3 regions of the Lentzea sp. CA-135723 genome follow, and region 1 is predicted to be linked to each of the others. Evidence: riboswitches for the same ligand, from Rfam matches in the RefSeq annotation. Region 1 holds a riboswitch; each other region holds the start of a gene.
The links. A riboswitch is a leader RNA that binds a small molecule or an ion and turns the genes downstream of it on or off. The one in region 1 is predicted to bind glycine.

Region 1 (4,771 bases):
TTGATCATCCCGGACGAGCAGGAGGACGAGGTCGAGAAGTTCCGCGAGTTCCTCGACTCGGTCTCCCCGGAGGACTTCCGCGGAGCGGACACGTAGGCACTGCTGCGGCGCGGACACGTGGGCGCCGTCGCGAGGCAGAGTTCCGTGCGACGCCTGTGGCGCCTGTGAGTGAGTTTCGGGGCGTCGCACTCTGTCTCGTTAGGGCTTTCGAACGTTCGTTTGGACGTCGCTCGATCGGACTACTTTAGGTCGTTTTTCTCGCTAAACGATCACTAAACGTCACCTGAAACGCCTAGTTCGGGTGACGGTGTGACTCTCTACCTGAGGTTGAGGGTTGCAACTCCCCGCGCGTCGCGTTGACCTGCCCTCGGACCGGTCTTACCGTCGAACTCGAGTGGACGTCGCCGGTTCACGTGAGTGGACGAGGCGGCTTGACGGTCATGAGTTTCGTGGCCGTTCCGAGGGGAGGCAGGCGTGGTCGAGGAAGCGCCCTTGAGGGCCGAATCCGGGCTGCAGGGTGAACTGTTCCCGGACTCCTCGCTGCCGGACGAGCTCGTCGGTTACCGAGGGCCCGCGGCGTGCCAGATCGCGGGCATCACGTACCGGCAGCTCGACTACTGGGCACGGACCGGGCTGGTCGCGCCGACGGTGCGGATGGCGCACGGGTCGGGCAGCCAGCGGCTGTACTCGTTCAAGGACATCCTGGTGCTCAAGGTCGTGAAGCGGCTGCTGGACACCGGGGTCTCGTTGCAGAACATCAGGGTCGCGGTCGACCACCTGCGCCGCCGCGGCGTGCAGGACCTGGCGAAGATCACGCTCTTCTCCGACGGCACCACCGTCTACGAGTGCACCTCGCCGGAGGAGGTCGTCGATCTGCTGCAGGGCGGTCAGGGCGTGTTCGGCATCGCGGTGAGCGGTGCGATGCGCGAGATCTCCGGCACGATCCACGAGTTCCCGGCCGAACGTGCGGACGGCGTCGAGATCGCGCCGATGACCGAGGACGAGCTGACCCGCCGCCGTCGCGAGCGCGCCACCGGCTGACCGGCCCGGTGAACGTGGCCGACTGGCCGTCCCGAGTGGCCGGTCGGCAGCAGCGCCGCGACCCCCTTCGTCCCTAGCGTTTCCGGCATGACGCACACCCCTTCAGCGCAGGTGGTCAAGGTCCTGGCCGCGGCCGTGCAGCGCGCCTTCCGGCTGGAGTTCGGCTTCGTCGGCACCGAGAACCTGCTGATCTCCCTGGTCGACACCATCGGCCCCGGCCGCAAGCTCGGCACGACCTCGCTGACGGCACAGGCGATGGCCAGGGGCACCGACCACTGGGCCGGTGACGACGGGGGTGTCGTCGCCGAGTCCCACCCGGACGTCACGGCGCTGATGAGCGCCGCCCACCACCACGCCCGCGTCGACACCGTCCTGCCCGTGAGCCAGGCGCTGGAGACCTGCCTGCGGGCCGCCGTGGCGCAGGCGGGCGACGGCGTGCTGACGACGACACACCTCGCGCTGGCGCTGCTGTCGCTCGACTCCGGGAGGGTCGCCGACCTGATGTTCCTGCACGGTGTGGACGTGGAGGAGACCGCCGCAGCCGTGCGGGCCGACACCACGCGGAAGTACGCCGAGGTCGAGGAGGCACCTGCCGTCTGGTTGCTGCGCAAGGCCGGAGCGCTGGAGGGGGAGTCCGGCGGCGGGTACGTGCGCTGGCTGACCAAGCTCGTGTCGCGCGGCCAGGGACTCGGTGGTCCGGTGCTGACCGCCGTGCGCAACGAGGCCGACCGCCTCGCCGTCGCCGGGCGCCGGGACGTGTCGTCTCGCGACCTGGTGGAGGCCGTGCTCACGCTCGACCACCAGTTGACGGTCGCGGGGCGCAGGCTCAAGCCCGAGTTCGAGTCGGGTGGGGCGGCGGCCCTGCGCGCAGCCGGCGTGGACAGCACGTCCCTGCCCGCCGGAGGCGCCGTCGAACGGGCGATGGAACGCGCGAAGCTCGTCGCGGCCCGCAGCGGTGACCAGATCGTGGGCACCCGGCACCTGCTCGTGGCGGTGCGCGACGACCCCGCCGACCCGGTGGCCGGAGTGCTCGCCGGTCTTCGTGCTGAGACGTAGGTCGCGTCCCTAGCGACTACCCGGGCTGCCTGCGGGTATTCTTCTCGGGTAGTCGCTGAACTCAGGCGGGAGAGCCCGGGCCCCGAGCCCGGCGCCGAAGGAGCAAGTCCCTCCCCGGGAACCTCTCAGGCATCCAGGACCGCCAGAGCGAGACGCCTCTGGAAAGTGGACTCCCGCAAGGGATTCCCGCCGACGGTGAAAGCCCATCAGTGATGGGTGAACCTCTCAGGCGCCCCTCGGGGTACGGACAGAGCGGGGAGGGCACAGGACACGTGTGCCCTCAAGCCACCCGGAGGCGTTTGATGACGCAGGACCGCATTCCGCTCGCCGCTCTCGAGCACGGCACCCCGTTCGCCGACCGCCACGTCGGTCCCCGGCCCGCCGAGCTCGCGCGCATCCTCGACGTCATCGGCGTCGGATCGCTGGAGGAACTGGCGCAGCACGCGGTTCCGTCGTCCATCCACGAACGCGACCTCGTGCTGGACCTGCCCGTCCCGGCCACCGAGACCGAGGCGCTCGCCGAGCTGCGCGAGCTCGCGTCGCAGAACCGGCCGATGACGCAGATGATCGGCCTCGGCTACTACGACACCGTGACGCCGGGCGTGATCCTGCGCAACGTGCTGGAAAGCCCGGCCTGGTACACGGCCTACACGCCGTACCAGCCGGAGATCTCGCAGGGCCGTCTCGAGGCGCTGCTGAACTTCCAGACCATGGTCGGCGACCTGACGGGCCTGCCGGTCGCGAACGCGTCCATGCTGGACGAGTCGACCGCCGCCGCCGAGGCGATGACGCTGGTGCGCCGCGCGGGCAAGTCCAAGTCGAACAAGTTCGTCATCGACGCCGACACGCTGCCGCAGACGCTCGCCGTGATCGAGACGCGCGCCGAGCCGCTCGGCATCGAGATCGTCGTCGCCGACCTGTCGCAGGGCATCGAGGGCCTCGGCCTCGGCGGTGACTTCTACGGCGTGCTGCTGTCGTACCCCGGCGCGTCCGGTGTGGTGCGCGACCAGAAGGCGTTGATCGAGGAGATCCACGCCGCGGGCGCCCAGGCCGTCGTCGTCGCCGACCTGCTCGCGCTGACGCTGCTGCGCGCGCCGGGCGAGATCGGCGCGGACGTCGTCGTCGGCACCACCCAGCGCTTCGGCGTGCCGATCGGCTTCGGCGGCCCGCACGCCGGCTACATGGCCGTCCGGTCCGGTCTGGAGCGTCAGCTGCCCGGCCGTCTCGTCGGCGTCTCCGTCGACTCGGACGGCTCGCTGGCCTACCGCCTCGCGTTGCAGACCCGCGAGCAGCACATCCGCCGCGAGAAGGCCACGTCCAACATCTGCACCGCGCAGGTGCTGCTGGCCGTGATCGCCTCCATGTACGCCGTCTACCACGGTCCCGAGGGCCTGCGCGGCATCGCGACCCGCGTGCACCGCATGGCCACCGTGCTCGCCACGGGCCTGTGCGAGGCCGGTCTGGACGTCGTGCACGGCGAGTTCTTCGACACCGTCGAGGTCCGCGTCGAAGGCCGTGCCGCCGCTGTCGTCGCGAAGGCCCGTGAGGCCGGCATCAACCTGCGTCTGGTCGACGAGGACGTCGTCGCCATCGCGTGCGACGAGAAGACGACGCGCGCGCACATCATCGCCGTGTGGAACGCCTTCGGTGTCACGAAGGCCGATGTGGACGCGATCGACGCCGACACCGCCGACGGCATCCCGGCCGACCTGCGCCGCACGTCCGACTACCTGACCCACCCGGTCTTCCACGCGCACCGCTCGGAGACCGCGCTGCTGCGCTACCTGCGGGCGTTGTCCGACAAGGACGTCGCGCTCGACCGCAGCATGATCCCGCTCGGCTCCTGCACGATGAAGCTGAACGCCACCGCGGAGATGGAGCCGGTCACCTGGCCGGAGTTCTCCGGCCTGCACCCGTTCGCGCCCGTCGAGGACGCCCGCGGCATGCTGAAGATCGTGTCCGACCTGGAGGCCTGGCTCGCCGAGGTCACCGGCTACGACGCGGTGTCGTTGCAGCCCAACGCCGGCTCGCAGGGCGAGTTCGCGGGCCTGCTCGCGATCCGCGCCTACCACCGCGCCAACGGCAACGCCGACCGGGACGTCTGCCTGATCCCGTCGTCCGCGCACGGCACCAACGCCGCGTCCGCCGTCATGGCCGGCATGCGCGTCGTCGTCGTGAAGTGCGACGACAAGGGCAACATCGACATGGGCCACCTGCGCGCCACGGTCGAGGAGCACGCTTCCGACCTCGCCGCGATCATGATCACCTACCCGTCGACCCACGGTGTGTACGAGGACACCGTCCGCGAGGTCTGCGGCCTGGTCCACGACGCGGGCGGCCAGGTGTACGTCGACGGCGCGAACCTCAACGCGCTGATCGGCCTGGCCCGCTACGGCAAGTTCGGCTCGGACGTCTCGCACCTGAACCTGCACAAGACGTTCTGCATCCCGCACGGCGGCGGCGGCCCCGGCGTCGGCCCGATCGGTGTGAAGTCCCACCTCGCGCCGTTCCTGCCGAACCACCCGCTGCAGCCCACCGCGGGCCCGGCCACCGGCGTCGGCCCGATCTCCGCGGCCCCGTGGGGTTCCGCGTCGATCCTGCCGATCTCGTGGGCCTACGTGCGCATGATGGGCGGCGACGGCCTGCGCCGCGCGACCCTGACGGCCGTGGCCGC
Region 2 (4,771 bases), on a different contig from region 1:
CGGCACGACATCCCGCGTGGCGCGTCGGTTCTCCGCGAGGTGAACCGGTTCCTCGGGCGGATCGGCGAGGTCGGGCACGGCACCGCGATCGTCGAGTCGCTGAAGAGCACCTACCGCGGGCACGACCGGGTGTTCATCATCTCGGACATGCAGACGATGGACGGCCACTACGGCGCCGGCGTCTCGGACGTCGTGCCGCGGCACGTGCCGGTCTACGGGTTCAACCTGGGCGGGTACGGGAGCGCCGCGTACGCGACCGGCAAGGCGAACCGCCACGAGTTCGGAGGCCTGACGGACGCGACGTTCAGGTCTGTCCCCCTGCTCGAGGCAGGTCAGAACGCCACCTGGCCGTTCTAGCCGGTGTGAGAGCTCTCCCCTGACGCGGAGAGCTCTCACACTTACTATCAGTTAGCGTTCTGACCAGGTACAATTCTGCTCATGGACTACGATGTGTTCGCGAAGGCGTGCCCGTCACGTCCCACGCTGGAGCACGTCACCGGCCGGTGGGGCAGCCTGACGCTGAGCGCGCTCGACGCAGGTCCGCTGCGGTTCAACGAGCTGCGCCGCCGCGTCGACGGGGTCAGCGAGAAGATGCTCTCCCAGACGTTGCAGGCGCTGGAGCGGGACGGGCTCGTGCACCGCGAGGCGCAGCACACGAACCCGCCGCGGGTCGACTACAGCCTGACGCCGCTCGGGCGCGAGACGGCGGACAAGCTGTTGTCGTTGATCCGCCACCTGGAGGCGATGATGCCGCAGGTGCTGGACGCGCAGGCCGCGTACGACGCCCGCTGACTCAGCACTCGATGACGTTCACGGCGAGTCCGCCGCGTGCCGTCTCCTTGTACTTGACCGACATGTCCTTGCCGGTGTCCCGCATGGTCTTGATGACCTTGTCCAGCGACACGAAGTGCGAGCCGTCGCCCCGCAACGCCATCCGCACCGCCGTGATGGCCTTGATGGACGCGACGGCGTTGCGTTCGATGCACGGGATCTGCACCAGGCCGCCGATCGGGTCGCACGTCAGCCCGAGGTTGTGCTCCATGGCGATCTCGGCGGCGTTCTCGACCTGTTCGGGCGTGCCACCGAGAACCTCGGCGAGACCTCCCGCGGCCATCGAGCAGGCCGACCCGACCTCGCCCTGACACCCGACCTCGGCGCCGGAGATCGACGCGTTCTCCTTGAACAGCACGCCGATCGCGCCCGCCGTCAGCAGGAACCTGACCACGCCGTCGTCGGAAGCACCCGGCACGAACTTCGTGTAGTAGTGCAACACCGCCGGAACGATGCCGGCCGCGCCGTTGGTCGGCGCCGTGACGACGCGGCCACCGGCGGCGTTCTCCTCGTTGACCGCCAATGCAAAGAGCGTCACCCAGTCCATGACCCGCAACGGGTCGGTGACGAAGTGCTCGCTCTCCAGGCGCTTGCGCATCTCGGCGGCGCGGCGGCGGACCTTCAGGCCGCCGGGCAGCGTGCCGTGCTCGGTGCAGCCGCGTTCGACGCACTCCTGCATGACGTGCCAGATGTGCAGAAGTCCTTCCCGCACTTCGGTTTCCGTGCGCCACGACAGCTCGTTGGCCATCATGATCTCGCTGATCGACAGGCCGGTCTCGCGGCAGCGCGCGAGGAGCTGGTCGCCGGTCAGGAACGGGTGCGGCAACGGGGTCGTGTCCGGCTTGATGCGGTCGGTGCCCGACGCGTTCTCGTCGACGACGAAGCCGCCGCCGATCGAGTAGTAGACGGCGTGCTCGACCGACTTGCCACCGGAGAACGCCTCGAAGCTCATTCCGTTGGGGTGCAGCGGAAGCGACTTGCGGCGGTGCATGACGAGGTCGCGGTCGTGCGTGAACGCGATCTCGTGCGTGCCGCCGAGCCTCAGCCGGCCGCTGGAGATGATCTCCTCGACGCGTTCGGCGGCGGCGGACGGGTCGACCTCCTCCGGGAGGTTGCCCTCCAGGCCGAGGAACACGGCCTTGGGGCTGCCGTGGCCGTGGCCGGTCGCCCCGAGCGAACCGAACAGCTGGACGTGCACACGGTCCACAGTGGACAGCTGTGGGCCGAGCTTGTCGACGAACATCGCGGCCGCGCGCATCGGGCCGACCGTGTGGGAGCTGGACGGTCCGATGCCGACGGAGAACAGGTCGAAAACGCTGATCGCCACTGATCAGTCCTTCGTGGTGGGCGGAGCGGAGTCAGTCGGTCTTGGTGAGCTCGGCGTACTTGGCCGCCGTGAGCAGGTTCTCCGCCGACTCGACGCGGACCTTGAACAGCCAGCCCTCGCCGTACGGGTCGTTGTTCACGATCGCCGGGTCCTGCACGACGGCGTCGTTGACCTCGATCACCTCACCGGTCACGGGCGAGAAGAGGTCGCTGACGGACTTGGTGGACTCGAGCTCACCGCACACGGCGTTGGTGACGACCTCGGCACCGACCTCTGGCAGCTGCACGTAGACGATGTCGCCGAGCGCGTCGGCGGCGTACGCGGTGATTCCGCAGGTCAGCGGGTCCTGGGTGCCCGGCGTCCAGTCGACCCACTCGTGTTCGACGGTGTAGAGCAGGTTCTCGGGGAACTCCACGGCGACTCCTCTGGCTGTGACGGGTCAGGACAACTAGCGCCCCCTCCGCCGTGCAGAGTTGCCTACCCCGAGTGGTCTTGCTGCCTGAGAGTGTGCGGGAGCTTGCCCCTTCGGCGCCCCGACTCATGACGGTCGAGGTCTCTCCCACTCGGGTTCTGGCGCTCGCGCGCCGCGGCCGGTGTTCAGTTCTCGGCGCGAACGCTATGTGCGGCCCCCGCCGAGTGTCAACGCGGGACGGTCGAGTGGAACGCGAACAACACTCAGGTCGCTCTGTCCTATCCGAACAACCAGAGGGTTACCGGATAGTGCTAGCTGCACAGTGACATGACCTTGCGGCTGGCCCACATTATGAGATGTCGGCCATCGAACGGAGGAGTCATCGTGCGGATCGCAGTTCCCCGCGAGATCAAGAACCACGAGTACCGCGTCGCTCTCACCCCTGCCGGTGCGCACGAGCTGACCAGCCGCGGCCACGACGTCTACGTCGAGCAGGGTGCCGGTCTCGGTTCCGCGATCACGGACGAGGAGTACCTCGCCGCGGGCGCCAAGATCCTCGCGACCGCCGACGACGTGTGGGCCGAGGGCGACCTGGTCCTCAAGGTCAAGGAGCCGATCGCCGAGGAGTACCCGCGTCTCCGCGCCGGCCAGACCCTCTTCACGTACCTGCACCTCGCCGCCGACAAGCCGCTGACCGAGGCGCTGCTCGCGTCCGGCACCACGGCCATCGCCTACGAGACCGTGCAGCTGCCGAACCGCGCGCTGCCGTTGCTCGCCCCGATGTCCGAGGTCGCGGGCCGGCTCGCCCCGCAGGTCGGCGCGTTCAGCCTGATGAAGCCCTCCGGTGGCCGCGGCGTGCTGCCCGGCGGCGTCCCCGGTGTCGCCCCGGCCCGCGTGGTCGTGATCGGCGGGGGCGTGGCGGGCATCAACGCCGCCACCATCGCCGTCGGCATGGGCGCGGACGTGCAGATCCTCGACACCAACGTCGACCGCCTGCGCCAGATCGACGCCCAGTTCCAGGGCCGCCTGCGCACTCTCGCCTCGAACTCGTTCGCGATCGAGCAGGCCGTCCGCGAGGCCGACCTGGTCATCGGCGCCGTGCTCGTCCCCGGTGCCGCCGCGCCGAAGCTCGTGTCGAACGCGCTGGTCGCCGACATGAAGCCGGGTTCCGTGCTCGTCGACATCGCGATCGACCAGGGCGGTTGCTTCGAGGACTCGCGCCCGACCACGCACGCCGAGCCGACCTACGAGGTCCACAACTCGGTCTTCTACTGCGTCGCGAACATGCCGGGCGCCGTCCCGCGCACCTCGACCTACGCGCTGACCAACGTCACGCTGCCGTACGCCGTCGCGCTGGCCGACAAGGGCTGGGAGAAGGCGCTGAAGGACGACCGTTCGCTCGCCCTGGGCCTGAACGTGCACGCCGGCCAGCTCACCAACGGCCCGGTGGCCGAGGCGACCGGCCTCCTGCACACGCCGCTGGAGTCCGTGGTCTGAAAGCCAACTGAATGAATGAGGCCCCCGCACGCGAGCAACGCTGCGGGGGTTTCGCCTATCTGAGGGCGGCCACGCGCGCCTTGATGCCGTCGATCACGCAGTCCAGCCCGAACTCGAACTGGCTCTCCAGCGACCACAGCTCCTGCTCGTCCAGCATCGCGACGTACCGGGGGTGCTTCTCCCGGTAGAGGTCGGCGATCTTGGCCAGGTCCGGCGGCGGCGAGTCCATCCCGCCGCGCCCGACGAAGTTGACCTCCGCGATCGCGTACCCGTTGACGTAGCTGCCCACCGCGGAGATCGACTGGGCGGCGGCCACCGTGCTCAGGCCGGCGCGCAGCATCGGCCCGAACATGGCGTCCGCGTAGGCCACCGCGTTCGGGCCGATGGTGTTGAACTGCCCGATCCCGCGGATCCACCACGGGTGCTTGAGCGCGAGCTGACGCAGTTCGTGCATCATCGCCCGCACCGCGGTCTCCCAGTCGGTCTCGGGATCGGGCAGGGTGAACTCGCCGTAGATCTCGTCGAGGCAGAGCTCGATCAGCGCGTCCTTCGTCGGCACGTGCCAGTACAACGACATCGGTGCCGCGCCGAGCGCCGCCGCGAGCTTGCGCATGGACAGCTTCGGCAGGCCGTCCGCGTCCAGCATCTCCATCGCCTTGCGCACGATGGCCTCCCGGCTCAGGCCGAGGGGCTGGCCGCTGCCG
Region 3 (4,771 bases), 360 kb from region 1:
CGTCGTTTTCGCTCCGGGGTAAAAGAAGAAGGGGCGCCACCCGAACCGCGGGTGGCGCCCCTTCTTCGTGGACGAGATCAGAGCGTGGAGTACAGCGGGTGCTTCGCCGCCAGCACCTCGACGCGCGCACGCAGCTCGTCGATAGCGGCGCCCGGCTTGAGGGCCTCCGCGATCACGTCGGCGACCTCGGTGAAGTCCACCTCGCCGAACCCGCGGGTCGCGAGCGCCGGCGTGCCGATCCGCAGACCGGACGTCACCATCGGCGGACGCGGGTCGTTCGGCACGGCGTTGCGGTTGACCGTGATGCCGATCTGGTGCAGCACGTCCTCTGCCTGCTTGCCGTCGAGCTCGGAGTTCACCAGGTCGACCAGGACCAGGTGGACGTCCGTGCCGCCGGTGAGGACCTTCACGCCCGCCGCGGCCACGTCGGCCTGGGACAGGCGGTCGGCCAGGATGCGCGCGCCCTCCAGCGTGCGGCGCTGGCGGTCGGCGAACTCGGGCGAGGCGGCGTGCTTGAACGCCACGGCCTTGGCCGCGATCACGTGCTCCAGCGGACCGCCCTGCTGGCCGGGGAACACCGCCGAGTTGATCTTCTTGGCGATGTCGGCCTCGTTGGAGAGGATCACGCCACCGCGCGGGCCGCCGAGGGTCTTGTGGGTCGTGGTCGTCGTGACGTGCGCGTGCGGCACGGGCGACGGGTGCAGGCCAGCGGCGACGAGGCCCGCGAAGTGCGCCATGTCGACCATCAGGTAGGCCTCGACCGAGTCCGCGATGCGGCGGAACTCGGCGAAGTCCAGCTGCCGCGGGTAGGCGGACCAGCCGGCGACGATCAGCTTCGGGCGGTGCTCGGTGGCGAGGCGCTCGACCTCGGCCATGTCGACGCGGCCGTCACCGTCGGAGACGTGGTACGGCACGACGTTGTAGAGCTTGCCGGAGAAGTTGATGCGCATGCCGTGCGTCAGGTGGCCGCCGTGCGCGAGGTCGAGGCCCAGGATCGTGTCGCCGGGCTGGAGCAGCGCGAACATGGCGGCCGCGTTGGCCTGCGCGCCGGAGTGCGGCTGGACGTTCGCGAAGCCCGCGCCGAAGAGCGACTTGATCCGCTCGATGGCGAGGCGCTCGACGACGTCCACGTGCTCGCAGCCGCCGTAGTAGCGACGGCCGGGGTAGCCCTCGGCGTACTTGTTGGTGAGCACCGAGCCCTGGGCCTGCAGGACCGACACGGGCGTGAAGTTCTCCGAGGCGATCATCTCGAGCGTGCCCTGCTGGCGCGCCAGCTCGGCCGCCACGGCCTGCGCCACCTCGGGGTCGTACTCCGCGAGGGAAGCGTTGAACTGGTCGGACATCTGGCAGATCTCCCTACTTGGCGCGCTTGTAGAACGGAAGTGCGACGACCTCGACCGGCTGCTTCTTGCCGCGGACGTCGACCAGCAGTGGGGTGCCGGGCTCGGCACTGGCCTTGTTCACGTAGGCCATGGCGACGGAGTAGCCGAGGGTCGGGGACAGCGCGCCCGACGTCACTTCGCCCACGACGTCGTCGCCGTTCAGGACCGCGTAGCCGTGCCGAGGCGCCCGGCGCTCGGGGGTCTTCAGCCCGACCAGGACCGAGTCCACATCGGACTCCGACACCTTCGTCAGCGCGTCGCGGCCCACGAAGTCGCCGGGCTTGTCGAGCTTCACGACGCGGCCGAGACCGGCGTGGTACGGCGTCAGCGACGTGGTGAGCTCGTTGCCGTACAACGGCATCCCGGCTTCGAGGCGCAGCGTGTCGCGGCAGCCGAGACCGCACGGCTTGAGCTCGTGCGCCTCGCCGGCCTCCAGCAACGCCGCCCAGACGGCGCCAGCGTCGGCGGGGGCGACGAACAGCTCGAAGCCCTCCTCGCCGGTGTAGCCGGTGCGGGCGAGCAGCGCGTCGACGCCGGCGACCTGCGACGGGTAGGAGGCGTAGTACTTGACGGTCGACAGGTCCGTCTCGGTCAGGCCCGACAGGATCTCGACCGACTTCGGGCCCTGGATCGCGATCAACGCGTAGTCCGTCGACTTGTCGGTCACGACCGTGTCGAACCCGGACGCGCGCTCGACCAGTGCTTCAGCCACCACTGAAGCGTTGGAGGCGTTCGCGACGACCATGAACTCCTCGTCGCCGAGGCGGTAGACGATTAGGTCGTCGATCACGCCGCCGTCGGCCTGGGTGATCATCGTGTAGCGGGCCTTGCCGACGGCCAGCGCCGAGATGTGCCCGACCAGCGCGTGGTCGAGGGCCTCGCCGGCCTGCGGTCCGGTCAGCACGATCTCACCCATGTGCGTGAGGTCGAACAGTCCGGCGGTCTGGCGCACGGCGTGGTGCTCCGCGAGCTCGGACGAGTAGCGCAGCGGCATCCGCCAGCCCGCGAAGTCGGTGAACATCGCGCCGAGCTGCTCGTGCTCGGCGTTCAGAGGCGTGAGGCGGGACATCAGAACGCTCCTCCAGGGTGCGCCGAAGAGCCGGACGCGGCCGGCTGAGGCATCAGAAGAATGACACGGTCCATCGGAGACTCCTCACTTGAGCGAGCCTCCCCCTCTGTCATGAGCCTGAGAGCTTCACCACCGGAGTGGCTTGCACCGTGGGCGAGGCTCCCGGGGAGCCTGCTTTCCAGAGTTGCCTGCGTCGCGCGGTACCTGTACCTGAGAGATTCCGGGGAGGAGTTGCTCCTACGGTGCTCCCACCGAAGGGAGCTCTCCCGCGCGACATCGACGGCCGTGTTCAGTTGGTAGCCCCAGACGCTAGCAGGCCAAACGTCACAGCGGCACGCCCTGCGCCGTCTTCTCGACCACCTTGCGCTCCGCCCAGAACGACAGGAACGGGATCGTGCCGGCGAGCAGCACCAGCGCCGTGCCCTTGATGGACCAGCGCAGCTTCAGCGCCAGGTCGACGGAAATCACCAGGTAGATGGCGTAGAGGAAACCGTGCACGGGGCCGACGACCTTCATCGCGCCACCCATGTCCGCGGCGTACTTGAGCACCATCGCCACGACCAGGAGCAGCAGGAAGACTCCGACCACGTAAGCCATGACCCTGAACCGGGTCAACGCACCCTTCATCTGCCCGCCTTCGCTCAACGACCGTCCCGCGCGTTGAGGTCCGCGAGCATGCGGTTGTAGGCCGCGAGCTCCGCGTCTTCGTCATCGTCGAAGTGCTCGACAGGCGCGGGTTTGACGGCGACAACCGTACTTTCCGGCCGCGGAGCGGGTGCAACCGGCTCGGGTGAGAGAGCCTCGTCACGGCGTTCGCGGGCGAGCTTGCGGAACCGCCAGACCATGAAGAGGGGGAAGAGGCCGAACAGCGGCCACTGGAGCACGTACCCGAGGTTCTGGAACGTGCCGCTGGCGGACTCGAAGCGCTGCCACTGCCAGTACGCGAGCCCGCAACAGACGATCAGCGCCGCCAGACAGGCGAACGCGATCAGCACACGCTGGGGAGTAAGGAGGCCGCGCACGACCTCCACACTACTTGGGAGCACTTCCGGGGGTCAGGGGGCCGCCCCCTGCGAAAACACTCCGATGTCAGCTCCGGCGAGCGCGCTCCGCGAGCGCGCGACACCGCTGACGAGGCCTCCGCGAAGAGGAGGCCACCCCGTGGGGTGTGAGGACCTCGGCCCTCAGCTGAGAAACATGGCGAACGAACGTTCGGCGAGCGCGCCCCGCACGAGCCGCGTGCCAGTTCGACGAAGTGGATACAGGGCTGCCGCCTCCGACAGCCCGTTCCTACTTACGCCACGCCGTCCCGGCGCTGCCTCTGCAGACGAGCAACGCACCAGGCCGCGGCGGAGCCACGACGGAGGTGCTGGAGAACCGTCATCGGTCCCAGGCGCCTTCCGAGGTCGGCAGGCGTGAGGCCGGCGGCGCGGTAGTCGAGCGCGCGCTGGTCCAACGGGCTGATGCCCGCGTCCCACCACTGCTCGGCCTCGGCGACGTCGCCCACGAGCTGCCAGTAGCTCGCCGCGGCGGCGAGCAGTGCCTCGGGTGCCTCCGGCGCCCGCTTGCGCATCGCGGCCACGTAGGCCGGATCCGCCGAGTCGACCTTGACCAAGCCACGCGACCCACTCCTGCCGCCCCGCTGGACGGGGATGCCGGGCGCCGAGGGGGGAGCCTCCGCGAGCCACGCGTTCTTGATCCGGTTCACCTCCTGCATCTCTGCGTCATCAGACCGTTCAGCCGCCCACTGCTGCAACAGCTCGTGGACCCCGGAGTCCTCGACCATCAATGCCTCCTCGTCGGTCGGGGATCGGCCATTGCAGCGGAAGGTATTCGGTAGGTCTGACAATCGCCAGACCCTGAATCCCCAGAACACCCGTTACCAGTGCGTGATTGGCCGCATTCCACCCGTCCGGCTCAACGCTGACGGTCGAGGATCACCGACCGTCACTAGCTGAGCGGGGTGGCCGTCCCGAAGAGGCTCCTGACGAAGGTGATGATCGACTCCGCGCCCTGACGCAGCCAGCCGAGAACCTGCTGGACCGCAGAAGCGGACTGCTCGGGCTGGGTGATCAGGAGGAACAGCACCAGCGCGACGCCCGCCAGCACTAGCACCTTCTTGAGGTTCACAGGTACCTCTCCGTCCGTGTGGTTCACCGGTCAGGCGGCGGACCGCCCGTGTCACCCGTCATGGTCCCTCATTCACCCGGCCGATGAACAACGACCACGCCAAACTCTCCCCTGGTTCTGCCAGCGGCACACGCCTGCACGGCGGCCAACGTCACCCGAATGGCGGCTAAAGACAGGCTTCAGCTGCGCC

Region 2: it holds a riboswitch for glycine, as region 1 does, so the genes downstream of both, gcvH (glycine cleavage system protein GcvH) here and gcvP (aminomethyl-transferring glycine dehydrogenase) in region 1, are expected to answer to the same signal.
Region 3: it holds a riboswitch for glycine, as region 1 does, so the genes downstream of both, gcvT (glycine cleavage system aminomethyltransferase GcvT) here and gcvP (aminomethyl-transferring glycine dehydrogenase) in region 1, are expected to answer to the same signal.

Annotation. Positions count from the first base shown of each region.
Region 1 covers NZ_JBNJMK010000002.1:436,167-440,937, forward strand. Annotated here, with positions in the region: gene ACQEU1_RS38035 (bifunctional nuclease family protein) at 1-96, shown strand, start outside; gene ACQEU1_RS38040 (MerR family transcriptional regulator) at 475-1,041, shown strand; gene ACQEU1_RS38045 (Clp protease N-terminal domain-containing protein) at 1,129-2,097, shown strand; glycine riboswitch at 2,154-2,249, shown strand; gene gcvP (aminomethyl-transferring glycine dehydrogenase) at 2,400-4,771, shown strand, end outside.
Region 2 covers NZ_JBNJMK010000001.1:6,810,776-6,815,546, reverse strand. Annotated here, with positions in the region: gene ACQEU1_RS31975 (TROVE domain-containing protein) at 1-357, shown strand, start outside; gene ACQEU1_RS31970 (winged helix-turn-helix transcriptional regulator) at 439-792, shown strand; gene ACQEU1_RS31965 (L-serine ammonia-lyase) at 794-2,158, opposite strand; gene gcvH (glycine cleavage system protein GcvH) at 2,190-2,573, opposite strand; glycine riboswitch at 2,636-2,730, opposite strand; gene ald (alanine dehydrogenase) at 2,955-4,067, shown strand; gene ACQEU1_RS31950 (TetR/AcrR family transcriptional regulator) at 4,123-4,771, opposite strand, start outside.
Region 3 covers NZ_JBNJMK010000002.1:77,126-81,896, reverse strand. Annotated here, with positions in the region: gene glyA (serine hydroxymethyltransferase) at 78-1,343, opposite strand; gene gcvT (glycine cleavage system aminomethyltransferase GcvT) at 1,357-2,451, opposite strand; glycine riboswitch at 2,551-2,638, opposite strand; glycine riboswitch at 2,640-2,730, opposite strand; gene ACQEU1_RS36265 (DUF3817 domain-containing protein) at 2,776-3,078, opposite strand; gene ACQEU1_RS36260 (hypothetical protein) at 3,093-3,473, opposite strand; gene ACQEU1_RS36255 (transcriptional regulator) at 3,746-4,237, opposite strand; gene ACQEU1_RS36250 (hypothetical protein) at 4,402-4,581, opposite strand.